Regions from separate parts of the Hylemonella sp. GW821-FHT10B10 genome, predicted to be linked through region 1. Evidence: predicted binding sites of a transcription regulator. Region 1 holds the regulator's gene; the other holds the start of a gene.
What was found. Region 1 encodes sigma-54, which starts transcription at its own class of promoters, with help from an activator protein. Its sites were predicted from a motif close to TGGCANGNAANCTGCTTT; they were not measured.
Positions count from the first base shown of each region.

Region 2: AC07NT_RS17900 (CmpA/NrtA family ABC transporter substrate-binding protein) is a predicted target of sigma-54. The motif match lies at 3,482-3,499, and genes of this name have one in related genera.

Region 1 is NZ_JBWKNN010000003.1:441,273-447,742, reverse strand. It holds gene AC07NT_RS15660 (THUMP domain-containing class I SAM-dependent RNA methyltransferase) at 1-867, opposite strand, end outside; gene rpoN (RNA polymerase factor sigma-54) at 879-2,453, opposite strand; gene lptB (LPS export ABC transporter ATP-binding protein) at 2,485-3,297, opposite strand; gene lptA (lipopolysaccharide transport periplasmic protein LptA) at 3,312-3,914, opposite strand; gene gshB (glutathione synthase) at 4,086-5,048, shown strand; gene AC07NT_RS15635 (class II glutamine amidotransferase) at 5,057-5,824, opposite strand; gene AC07NT_RS15630 (DHA2 family efflux MFS transporter permease subunit) at 5,829-6,470, opposite strand, start outside.
Region 2 is NZ_JBWKNN010000005.1:45,131-51,600, forward strand. It holds gene ntrB (nitrate ABC transporter permease) at 1-673, opposite strand, end outside; gene AC07NT_RS17895 (CmpA/NrtA family ABC transporter substrate-binding protein) at 670-2,025, opposite strand; gene AC07NT_RS17900 (CmpA/NrtA family ABC transporter substrate-binding protein) at 2,045-3,448, opposite strand; gene AC07NT_RS17905 (PilZ domain-containing protein) at 3,640-4,020, opposite strand; gene AC07NT_RS17910 (sensor domain-containing phosphodiesterase) at 4,101-6,470, opposite strand, start outside.

The DNA of each region.
Region 1 (6,470 bases):
CACACCGGCACGCTGGGCATTGCGCTGGGCAAAGTCCACCATGCGGTGCGACACGTCGCTGCCGTAGATCAGCGCCGCCTGGCCGGGCTCGGGCTTGACCACGGCCTGCGCGGCCTCGGCCTTCATGGCGGCCCACTCCTGGGCGCGGAAAGGCCGGTATTTCTCGAAAGCGAAACGCCGCAGCGAACCGGCCGCGATGTTGCAGGCGATCTGCGCCGCCTCGATCACCACCGTGCCGCTGCCGCAGCAGGGGTCGTACAGCGGCAGCAGGTCACCGTCGCCATCGGCCCAGCCACTGGCAGCGATCATGGCCGCGGCCAGAGTCTCCTTCAGGGGCGCATCACCCTTGTCCTCGCGCCAGCCGCGCTTGAACAACGGCTCACCCGAGGTATCGATATAGAGCGAGCAGCTGTCGGTGGTCAGGTGGGCGTAGATCCGCACGTCGGGCCACTGGGTGTCCACATCGGGGCGCACGCCGCCCGAGGTTTCGCGAAAACGGTCACAAACCGCGTCCTTCACCTTCAGCGCTGCAAAGTTCAGCGAGGTCAGCGGGCTGTGTTGCGCCGTGACCTCGACCTTGATGCTTTCCTTAGGTGTGAACCACTGCTCCCAGGGCACCGCCATGGCGGCGCGGTACAGATCCTGTTCGCTGCGGTATTCGGTGTACGAGAGCAACACCAGCACACGCTGCGCCAGGCGGCTGTAGAGGTTGAGCAGCATGGCCTGCGCAAACGAGGTGCGCACCGCCACCCCGCCGCGCTGTTTGGTGACACACCCCGGCGGCAGACCCGTGATCTGCAGGATCTCGGGCGCCAGATAGTCCTCCACGCCGGCGGCGCAAGGCAGAAACAATTGCAGCTGGTTCACAGTGCGTCCATTCAGAGCGCTTTGCGCAGGTTGGCGGGAGCTATTTTCAAGGCCTCGCGGTATTTGGCCACGGTGCGGCGCGCGCATTCGATGCCCTGCTCCTTGAGCATCTCGGAGAGCTGGCTGTCGGACAGGGGTTTCTTGGCGTTCTCGGCACTGACAAACTGCTTGATCAGCGCGCGCACCGCCGTACTCGAAGCGTTGCCGCCGGATTCGGTGCCCAGGCCCGAGCCGAAGAAGTACTTGAGTTCGTAGGTGCCAAAGGGCGTGGACATGTATTTGGCCGTGGTCACGCGGCTGATGGTGGACTCGTGCAGACCCAGCTCGTCGGCGATCTCGCGCAACACCAGCGGGCGCATGGCCAGTTCGCCGTGCATGAAGAAGTTCTTCTGCCGCTCGACAATGGCGCTGCTCACGCGCAGGATGGTGTCGAAACGCTGCTGGATGTTCTTGATGAACCAGCGCGCCTCCTGCAGGCGCTGCTGCAGCGCGGCGTAGTTGTCGCCTTCGCGGCCGCCGGCCTTGTGGCCCTTGAGCGCGTTGGCATAGATGTCGTGCACGCGCAGGCGCGGCATGATGTCCGGGTTGAGCTGCACGCGAAAACGGGTCTGCGCGCCATTGCCGCTGCGCAGCACCAGCACGTCGGGCACGATGACGTTGCGCTCGACGTTGACGAAGCGCCGGCCGGGCTTGGGCTCCAGCCGCGCCACCAGACCCAGGGCCTCGCGCGTCAGGGCTTCACTGCCGCCGCAGAGCTGTGCCAGCTTCTTGAGGTCACGCCGCGCCAGCAGTTCGGGCGGCTGCTCGATCATGCGCAGGGCCTGCGCCACCACCGCGGGCTCCGGCAAGGCCGCCGCACCCCTCATCGCATCGGCCTGCAAGGCGTGCAGCTGCAGGCGCAGGCATTCGGCCATGTTGCGCGCGCCCACACCCGTGGGCTCCAGACTTTGCAGCAGGCGCAGCGCGAGCTCGAAATGCTCGCGCACGGACTCCACCTGCTCCAGATCGTCGCCAGCCAGGCCCTGCGCCAGGGACTCCAGCGTGTCTTCCAGATAACCGTCGTCGTTGAGCGACTCGATCAGGAACAGCAGGGCCGCGCGGTCGACGGCATTCAGGCGCAGGGACAGGGCCTGGCGCTTGAGGAAGTCCGGCAGCGATTCCTGACTGCGCGCCAGTTCGGTGGCGTCGGCTTCGTCGTCCTCGCGCGCGCCGTTGCGCGCCGGCGCGTCGCCGCCCCATTCGCTGTCGTCGGGCGACATGTCCACGCTGCCGTCGCCCTCCCAGTTGCCCTCGATCTCCAGGCTGGTGGTGGCACTGTCGTCCGGTCCATCGCTGGACGACGCACTACTGCTGCTGTAGTCGTATTCCGCCTCGTCCTGTGCCACCGGCGTATCGGCACGCTCCAGGCCATGGGCCTCGCGCTCGACGCTGTCGTCGGCGCGTTCAAGGAAGGGATTTTCGTCGAGCAGTTGCTCGACCTCCTGGTTCAGCTCCAGCGTAGAGAGCTGCAGCAGACGGATGGACTGCTGCAACTGGGGCGTGAGCGCCAGGTGCTGGGAGACCCGTAGCGACAGTCCCTGTTTCATGATGCCAAGCCGATGTGCAGGGGGGACCCCCTCACATCTTGAAGTGCTCGCCGAGGTAGACCCGGCGCACATCGGCGTTGTTGACGATCTCGGCTGGCGTGCCCTGGGCCAGCACCCGGCCCTCGCTGATGATGTAGGCGTGGTCGCAGATGCCCAGCGTCTCGCGCACATTGTGGTCGGTGATCAGCACGCCGATGCCGCGCGCCTTGAGGAAACTGATGATGCGCTGGATCTCGATCACCGCGATCGGGTCGATACCGGCAAAAGGCTCGTCCAGCAGGATGAAACGCGGCTGGGTGGCCAGGGCGCGGGCGATCTCCACGCGGCGGCGCTCGCCACCCGACAGCGCGAGCGCGGGCGACAAGCGCAGCGTCTCCACGCGCAGGTCCTGCAACAGGGCGGTAAGACGGTTCTCGATCTCGCCCTTGCTCAGCGGTTTGCCGGCCTCGTCACGCTGCAGCTCCAGCACGGCGCGCACGTTGTCCTCGACGTTGAGCTTGCGGAAGATGGACGCCTCCTGCGGCAGGTAGCTCAGGCCCATGCGCGCGCGCTGGTGGATGGGCATGTGCTCCACGCGCTCGTCGTCGATCAGGATCTCGCCGGCACTGGCACGCACCAGGCCCACGATCATGTAGAAGGAGGTGGTCTTGCCCGCCCCGTTGGGGCCCAGCAGTCCCACCACCTCGCCCTTGCGCACGGTCAGGGCCACGTCCTTGACGACCTCGCGGCTGCCGTAGAACTTCTTGAGGTGGCGCGCCTCCAGGCGGCTGGTGTCGGCGCCGGGCTGCGTGTCCTGGGCGATCGCCGAGTCGGGCTGGGAGTCGGGCACAGCCCCGCTTACCATCTGCTGGCTGTCGCTCACTTGCGTCCTCCGCCCAAGGTGTCGTCATTGCGCAGGGGCAGGCCGGGGCGTGGTGCCACCGGGGCCGCTGTCGTCTCGTTGCGCGGTGTCAGCGTGGCGCGCACGCGCTCGCCACCCTTTTGCGGGCCGCCGTCCACCGTGAACACGTCCGTCAGGCTGCTGTACTGGATGATGTTGCCCGTCACCACATCGGCCACCTGGGTGCCGCGCAGGCGGCGCAGGCGGGCGTCCTTGATCAGCTTGAACACGTCGGCGCGGCCGTCGTATTCGATGGTTTCGCTCTCTCCCTCGATGTATTCGTCCTCGCCGTCGCGTTTCTGGCGGAAGTAGGCGCGCTGGCCGGCTTCGGCCGTCACCACGCCGAACTGGTAACCCTGGGGGTCCTGGCGCACTTCGATGCGTGTGCCCTTGATGATGATGGAACCCCGGGTCAGCACCACATTGCCGCTGAAGACGCTGGTCTGCTTGAGATCGTCATAGCGCAGGGCATCGGCCTCGATGTTCATCGGTTTCTTGGCATCGGCCTTCTCGGCACTGGCCACGCCCGCGTTCAGTGCACAGGCTGCGCACAGAAGGAAGCGGAGGATGGTGAATTTCATAAAGGCACGAATCTTGCTCTTTGGGGTCCTGGGCATTGTAATCGGGCCGGGCGGCTGGTCCAGTCCTTGCTTTTGCCCCTGGGCGGTACGCGTGCTTGCAGGACCCCTGCCGTATGTCTTCCGAGGATTCGTGAGAGACTTCCGGCCACCGCTAGCCCTGTTGCGCCATCCATGAACCTGCTCTTTGTCGCCGACCCGCTGGAATCCTTCAAGACCTACAAGGACAGCACCTTCGCCATGATGCGCGAGGCCCAGCGCCGCAACCACACGGTGGCCGCCTGCGAGCCCCAGCACCTGAGCTGGACGGCCAGCACCGGCGTGCAGGCGCCGGTGCGCCGCATCCGCCTGACCGGCCACGAGGAGCACTGGTTCCACGAATCACCGCTGGCACCGGCCCAGCGCCTGGCCGCGCTGCGCGACTTCGACGCCATCGTCATGCGCAAGGATCCACCCTTCGACAGCGAGTTCTTCTACGCCACCCATCTGCTGGAGCAGGCCGAGCGTGAAGGCGCCCGGGTCTTCAACAAACCACGCGCACTGCGCGACCACCCCGAAAAACTGGCCATCCTGGAATTCCCGCAATTCACCACGCCTACGCTGGTCACACGTAACGCGCAGGCCGTGCGCGACTTCCACGCGCAGCACCGCGACATCATCCTGAAGCCGCTGGACGGCATGGGCGGCATGGGCATCTTCCGCGTGCGCGACGACGGCATGAACCTGGGCAGCATCATCGAGACGTTGAACCGCGACGGCGCGCAGTCCCTGATGGTGCAGAAGTTCCTGCCGGCCATCGCCCAGGGCGACAAGCGCATCCTGGTCATCGGCGGCAAACCCGTGCCCCACGCGCTGGCGCGCATCCCGCAGGGCGGCGAAGTGCGTGGCAACCTGGCAGCCGGCGGCAAGGGTGTTGCCCAGCCCCTGAGCGCGCGCGATCTGGAAATTGCCGGGGCCATCGGCCCGGTGCTGGCCGCGCGCGGCCTGCTGCTGGTGGGCCTGGACGTGATCGGCGACTGCCTGACCGAAATCAACGTCACCAGCCCCACCTGCTTCCAGGAAATCACGCACCAGGCCGGCTTCGACGTGGCGGCCATGTTCATCGACGCGCTGGAAACCGCACTGACAGTGCGTTGAGCGTCGGCTCAGCCCTTGGCGGGCGTGCCGTCCACAAAAACCCGCAACTCACCCGGTGCAAACGCCGTCCACTGCTCATCGGTGGTCAGCGGGGCCGTCACCACCACCGCCACGCGGTCGCCCGGCGCGGCGTGCTCGGCGAAATTCACACTCAGATCCTCGTCGCGCAGCGTGGCGCTGCCGAAGGGGTGCTGGCGCACCACGTGGTAGAGGTTCGTCGAGGCATGGGCCCACAGGGCCTCGCCATTGCTCAGCAGAAAATTGAAGGTGCCGTGTTTCGCAATCTGCGGCACCAGCTCGCGCAGCGTCAAGGTCAGCTCGGCAATGCTGGGCACGCTGGCATGTGACTTGGCCAGTTCCTGCATCAGCCAGCAGAAGGCGCGCTCGCTGTCGGTGTGGCCCACAGGCCTGAAGCTGCCGTGCAGGCGCGGCATGTAGTCCTTGAGGTCGCCGTTGTGCGCGAACACCCAGTAGCGGCCCCAGAGCTCGCGCACGAAAGGGTGGCAGTTCTCCAGCGTCACCTCCCCCTGGGTGGCCTTGCGGATGTGCGAGATCACGTTGCGACTCTTGATCGGGTAGTGGCGAATCAGCTCGGCCACCGGCGACTCGGCGGCCGACTGGTGGTCGACAAAATGGCGCAGGCCCTTGTCCTCGAAGAAGGCAATGCCCCAGCCATCGCCATGGTGGTCGGTACGCCCGCCGCGCTCGGCAAAGCCGGCGAAGCTGAACAGCACATCGGTCGGCACATTGCAGTTCATGCCCAGCAGCTGGCACATGGTTTCAGGCCTCCTTCGGCTCGGGCTGCCCGCGCGGTGTGCTGCGCATGCGCCAGGCCGCCAGCATGGCCAGGGCGCAGACCCCGGCCAGCATCACGAAGGTCTCGTCGAAGGCGGCCAGTCGCGCGGGGCTGGTCTCGCCGCGGGCCAGGCTGTCGCCATGCACGGCGATGCGCCACTCCAGCACGATGCCGCACAGGCTCACACCGACGGCGCCACCCAGCATGCGCAGGAAATTGATGGCGCTCGAGGCCTGCGAGATCAGGCGCGGCTCCAACCCGGCCATGGCCCCGTTGTTCAGCGAGGGCAGGATGAACCCCAGGCCGATACGACCCAGGATCGCCCAGGCCACCAGCAAGGCCAGCACGGTCTGGCGCGCCATGCCCGGCATCAGGGTCAGCATCAGCGCGAAAGAGACAGCCAGCAGGCCCAGGCCGATGCAGATCAGCACCCGGATGGGCCAGTGGTCCGACAGGCGCCCGGCCAGCGGAATGGTCACGGCCAGCACCAGGCCGGCCGGCAGCATGATGGTGCCCACGTGCGAGGCCGAGAGCTGCTGGGCCATCTGGATGTAGAGCGGTAGCAGGTAGGTGGAACCGAAGAGGGCCGTGCCGTAGATGAAGGCCACCAGACTGCCCATGGCGAA
Region 2 (6,470 bases), on a different contig from region 1:
CGATGGTGGGTGCCGCCGCAGGCAAGACCACGAGGAAGGCCAAGCGCTGCGGACTGACCTCCAGCGTGGCCGCCACATTGAGCCAGTCGCGCCGGACCGAAGCCACGCCGAAGGCGGTGTTGATCAGCATGGGCCAGAGCGAGCAGATGAAGATCACGAAGATGCCGCTGACCGACGAGTCCTTGATGGTGTACAGCGCCAGCGGCATCCAGGCCAGCGGGCTGATGGGCTTGAGCACCTGGATGTAGGGGTCGAAGGCGCGGCGCAGCAACGGCGACATGCCGATCACGAAACCCAGCGGAATCGCCACCAGGCAGGCCAGGCCGAAGCCCAGCCCCACGCGGCCCAGTGAATGGGCCAGCTGGATGGCGATGCCCTTGTCATTGGGACCGTTGTCGTAGAAAGGGTTGCTGAGCTGCTTCCAGGCCGCTTGCGCGATCTGCAAAGGGGTGGGGAAGCCCGCCTGCTTGCCCGAACCCGCCGTGAGCGCACCCGGGTCCTTGCCCATCATCTTGAGGTACTCGATCTGCTCGGGGGTCAGGTTGGCCGCGGAGGCAGGCGGGGGCGCGCCCGCATCGGGCAGCGTGGCCGCGCGCCAGCCTGCCAGCAGCAGCACCAGAAGCAGCAGCGAGACCAGCGCCGCGCGGAAGCCCAAGGTCTGCCAGAGCTTCATGCGGCCACCTTGTGGATGGGGAAGCTGCGCACATACTCTTCAGGCTTGGCGGAATCAAAGGTGCGTCCCATGACGCGGATCCTGCGTGTGGTGCCTTCCGGGGCGCGCCAGCCCATCGCGGCCATCTGCCGCTTGGCGTCGGTGAGCATGAAGACTTTCTCTGCGATCTGCGCGTAGTCCACATCGCCCTTGATATAGCCCCAGCGCTTCATCTGGGTCAGCATCCAGACGGCCATGCTCTGCCAGGGCACAGGGTCGAACAGGGCGCGGTCAGGTACAGAGCGGGTGTTGCCCAGGCCGTCAGGGAAATTGCCGGTCAGCACCTGCGCGATCACTTCCTCAGGCTGGTTGAGCAGCGAAGGCGGTGCAATCAGCTTGGCAATCTGGGCTCGGTCTGTCGAGACGCTGGCGATGAAGGATGCGCCGATGACCGCCCGGAACAGGGCCGCAAAGCTGTTGGGGTACTGCGCGATGAAGGCATCGCTCACGCCGAAAGCGCAGCAGGGGTGCCCGTCCCAGATGTCCTTGGACAGCAGGTGGATGAAACCCACCCCGTCAAATACCGCGCGCTGGTTGAAGGGGTCGGGACCGAGAAAGCCGTCGATCTCGCCCTCCTTGAGCTTGGCCACCATCTGCGGCGGCGGCACCACCACGATCTGAACGTCGGTATCTGGATTCACACCGTTTTCCGCCAGGTAGTACCGGAGCAGGAAGTTGTGCATGCTGTACTCGAAGGGCACGCCCAACTTGAAGCCCTTCCAGCTGCGCGGTTCACGGCGGTTCACATGCTTGCGTGCCAACGTGATGGCCTGCCCGTTGACGTTCTGGATGGTGGCCACCGAGGTGGGTGCGGCGGCCGAACCCAGCCCCAGGCCCATGGCCAACGGCATCGGGCTCAGGAAGTGCGAGGCGTCATGCTCCTTGTTGAGCACCTTCTCGCGGATCGCGCCCCAGCCCGCGGTCTTGACCAGCTCGACGCGCAGGCCCTGATCGCGGTAGTGGCCCAGGGGCTCGGCCATCAGCAGCGGCGTGGCGCAGGTGATGGCGATGAAGCCAACCTTGAGATCCCGCTTCTCGGGCGGACGCGTCTCCTGCGCCAGGGCCTGCAAGGTGCCCAGCGGGACGATGCTGGCGATGGCGGCCATGGCGGTGCGTCGGCCCACGGCCCTGAGGAAGAGGCGTCGCTCGGCGTCGCGCGGAAAGATGGCCTTGACCAGCGCGGCCTCCATGAAAGACAGGGCGTGCGCTTCGGCGCTGCTTACAGACGCAGTGTCGTGTTCATGCGGCGCGTGGGGCTGCCCGCAGGCGCATTGCAGGTTCAGCGGGCGTTCGGCGTCGTAGGGATCGTGCATGGGGCCTCGTCGTGCTCGCTCAGACCGCCTTGCGGATGGGGAAACTCGCGGCGTACTCGGCCGCCTTGGCCGGATCGAACTCGCGCCCCATGACCTTGAACCGTGGGTAGGCGCCGTCAGGCAACTTCTGGTCGAGCGACTTCATGTGCTTCTTGGCATCGGTCAGCAGGAAGACCTTCTCGGCGATCTGCTTGTAGTTCACATCACCCTTGATGTAGCCCCAGCGCTGCATCTGCGTGAGCATCCACACCGCCATGCTCTGCCAAGGCATGGGGTCGAAGTCGGCGCGGTCGGGCACGTTCTGGATATTGCCCAGGCCGTCGGCGAACTTGCCGGTCAGCACCTGCTGCAGCACCACCTCGGGCTGGTTCAGGTACTGGGTGGGCGCGATGACCTTGGCGATGAGCTCGCGGTTCTCGGGCTTGCGCGCCATGGCCGCGGCCGTGAGCACCGAGCGGTACAGGGCCGCAAAGGTGTTGGGGTTCTTCTGGATGAACTCGGTGCTGGTGCCGAAGGCGCAGCAGGGGTGGCCGTTCCACAGGTCCTTGGTCAGCAGGTGGATGAAACCCACTTCCTCGTAGACCGCGCGCTGGTTGAAGGGGTCGGGACCGAGAAAGCCGTCGATATTGCCGGCGCGCAGATTGGCCACCATCTCGGGCGGGGGCACCACGCGGATCTGGATATCGGTATCGGGGTTCAGCCCGTGCTCCGCCACGTAGTAACGCAGCAGGAAGTTGTGCATCGAGTAGTCGAAGGGCACGGCAAACTTGAACCCCTTCCAGTCCTTGGGATCGCGCTTGTCCTTGTGCTTGAGCGCCAGCGTGATGGCCTGGCCGTTGGTGTTCTGGATCGTGGCCACGTTCATGGGCGTGGCATTGGAGCCCAGGCCCAGGCTGATGGCCAGCGGCATGGGGCTCAGGAAATGCGTGGCGTCGTATTCCTTGTTCAGCATCTTGTCGCGGATCAGCGCCCAGCCCGCGGTCTTCACCACCTCCACGTTCAGCCCCTGCTGGCGGTAGAAACCCAGCGGGTGGGCCATGATCAGCGGCGTGGCGCAGGTGATCGGGATGAAACCGATCTTGAGATCTTTCTTCTCCAGCGTCCCCTTCTCTTGCGCCATGGCCTGCAGACTGGCCACGGGCAGCACGCTGGCGATGGCCGACATGGCCGCGCCCTTGCCGACCGCACGCAGGAAACGGCGGCGCAACGCGTCCTGCGGAAACAGGGCCTTGACCAGGGTGGCCTCAATGAATTCCTGGCTGTAGGCCTCGAAGTCGGCCGTCTCGCTGCGCGCCCGCAGGGTGGCAGCCGCCTGCCCGGCAGCGGCCTCGGCCTGGTGCTCGGCCACCGTGTGGTCACGCCCGCAGCTGCACTTGAGCATCAGCGGACGATCAGCGTTGTAGGGATCGAAGTAGGTCGTCATGGCATCACCTCCTGGGGCTGGGATGCCAATGTGTATGCAAATGTCGGGCCAGCTTGTGTACAAGAAAAGGTCATGTACGTGCACATGTCTGGTGCACGGCCGGCACCGCACTGCGGCTAGGGCGCACCCGGCAGGGCGCTCAAGTCATCGTAGGTGGGGAGGCCCGCAGCGGACGGTGCCGCAAGCGGCCGTCAGGCGGCGTCGCGCCCCTGGGCGACCAGGGTCGCCAGATCACGCTCCAGCAGGGCCGGGTCGTCCACGTTGTGTTCGACCAGCTGGCGCAGGTGGGTCATGCTGTCGAGGTCCAGGCGCTCGCAGTGCAGACCGACATGGCGACCTTCGACGTGCGCCACGGTGGTGTCCATGAGGATGGTCGCATGCGGTGCCAGCTTCAGGACCAGGCGACAGTTCTCGCCCACCCGCCCGCCCCAGCTGGCCGCGACCTCAACCAGAGCGCCTTTGAGCGAGATGTCGTGCAGGTAGCCCAGACTTTCCTGTTCGCCCAGCCGCAAGCGCACCGGGGCATGGAACACGGAACGCAGGAAAAGACGGCGATCGGTGGTGGTGTTCAAGGGCGGCTCCTGATCCTGGAACGGATAGGGGGAGTATCCGCAGGGGCGAGGAGGCTGTCAAACCCGCCAGCCGGCCGGTTTCAGCCGCGCAAACCCATGCGCGTCAGCCAGTCTTCCAGCGGCTGCGGCTGGGAGAACAGATAACCCTGCATGCGATCGCACTGATTGGCCTTGAGGAAATCGGCTTGGGCACGGTTCTCCACGCCCTCGGCCACCACTTCCAGGCCCAGGTGCCGCGCCATGGAAAGTATGGAACTCACGATGGCGGTGTCGTTGACATCGTGCGGTGTGTCCTGCACGAAGCTGCGGTCGATCTTGAGTTCGAACAGGGGCAGGCGCTGCAGGTAACTCAGGCTGGAGTAACCGGTGCCGAAATCGTCGATGGAAAAGCGTATGCCCATTTGCACGAGTTCGCTGATGCGGCGCAGGGAGTTGTCCCAGTCCTGGATGAACAGGCTCTCGGTCACCTCGAAGACCAGTTGCCGGGCCGGCGCACCGGTGCTTTTCAGGATGGCGCGCACGCGCGGCACGAAATCGTCACTGCGGAACTGGCGCGCGCTGACGTTGACCGAAAGGGACTGCGTAAGTCCCGCGCGCTGCATGCGCGCCAGCGTCTGGCAGGCCTGTTCGATCACCCACTCGCCCAGCGGCAGGATCAGGCCGGTTTCTTCGGCCAAGGGGATGAACCGCATGGGCGGTACCAGACCGCGCGTGGGATGCTGCCAGCGCAGCAGCAGCTCGCCCGCCACTTCGGAGCCGGCCGTGTCCACCTGGGACTGCACGTGCAGGCGCAACTGGCCGGAGGCCAGCGCCTCCTTGAGTTCCTGCTCCAGCGCCAGCCGCTCCTCGACCTCGTGTTGCATGGTCATTTCGAAGAAGGCGATGCGGTTGCGCCCCGCGGATTTGGCGCGGTACATGGCGGTGTCGGCTTCGCGCAGCAGGTCGTCGAGCTGCTGGCCGGCCTTGGGAAAGAGGCTGATGCCGATGCTTCCCGTGCTGGTGTAACTGAAGTTGTCGATCAGGTGGGGCCGGTCCAGCGTGGCACGCACTTTTTCGGCCACGGCCATGGCGGCGCGCGCGCTGGCATCGACGTCCTGCCCCAGTTCGTTGATCAGCAGCACGAACTCGTCGCCTCCGATGCGTGCCACCGTGTCCTCGGCACGCAGCAGGGCCTGCAGGCGTTTGGCCACTTCGGTCAGCAGGTGGTCGCCCACCGAATGGCCACGCGCGTCGTTGATCTGCTTGAAGTTGTCGAGGTCGACGAACATCACGGCCCCGTACTGGCGGTTACGCCGCGCCAGGGCCAGGGCCTGCTCGACGCGGTCACGCAGCAGGGTACGGTTGGGCAGGCCGGTCAGGGCGTCGAAGTAGGCGAGCTGGAAGGTGTGGGCCTCGGCCTCCTTGCGCTCGGTGATGTCGGTGTTGAAGCCGTGCCAGAGCGTGCCGCCGTCGGCCAGACGCTCGGGTTGGGCATTGCACAGGCGCCAGCGCAGTCCCTGCTCGGGCAGGATCACCCGGTACTCGACGCGCCAGGGCTCCAGGGTCTCGGCCGAGACCTGGATCGAGTCAAGCACCCGCTGCAGGTCATCGGGATGGATGCGCTGCAGGGCCAGGGTCGCGTCCTCGCGCACGGACTCGGGCGTGACCTCGTAGATCGCACGAATGCCTTCGCTGGCGAACGGGAAACTCAGATGGCCGCCGGCATCCAGGTGGAACTGGTAGAGCGAGCCGGGCACGTGCCGGGCCAGGTTGTTGAGCAGCGTCACCTGGGTCTGCAGATCGTGCTGCCAGCGCAGACGCTCGGTGATGTCGCGGAACACGATGCTGCTGAGCCACTGTCCATCGTGATCGTGGTACAGCGCGGAGGTGAGCTCCACCTCGAACAGCGTGCCGTCGCCGCGCCGCATGCGCAGCTCGCCACGGGCCTGGCCCTCGCGCTGGCGCACGTCCAGCAAGGCCTGCAGGCGGGGATCCTGCAGATCGAGCACCCCGATTCGCCCACGCTGGCGTATCTCGTCCTCGCTCATGCCCAGCATGGCGCAGGCAGCGGCGTTGGCCGCCAGGACTTCGCCGCCGGGCCGGGTCTGCAGCACGCCGTCCAGGGTGTAATCGAACAGCCTCTGGTAGCGGTCCACCGCCAGCTGCAACTGGGACTGCTTCTTGCGCAACTCCAGCTGCGCCACCACCTGCCGCGCCAGCAGGGCCAGTATCTGGCGCTGCTTCGGACTGAACTCGTGCGGCTCCCGGTCGATCACGCACAGTGTGCCCAGGGCCTGACCATCAGGCATGAGCAAGGGCGCCCCTGCATAAAAACGGATGTACGGATCGGCCGTGACCAGCGGGTTGTCACGAAAACGCGGGTCGGTGCTGGCGTCGGGCACGACCATGACCTCGTGCGGCCGCTGGATGGCCACACTGCAAAACGACATGCTGCGCGGCGTCTGGCTCGG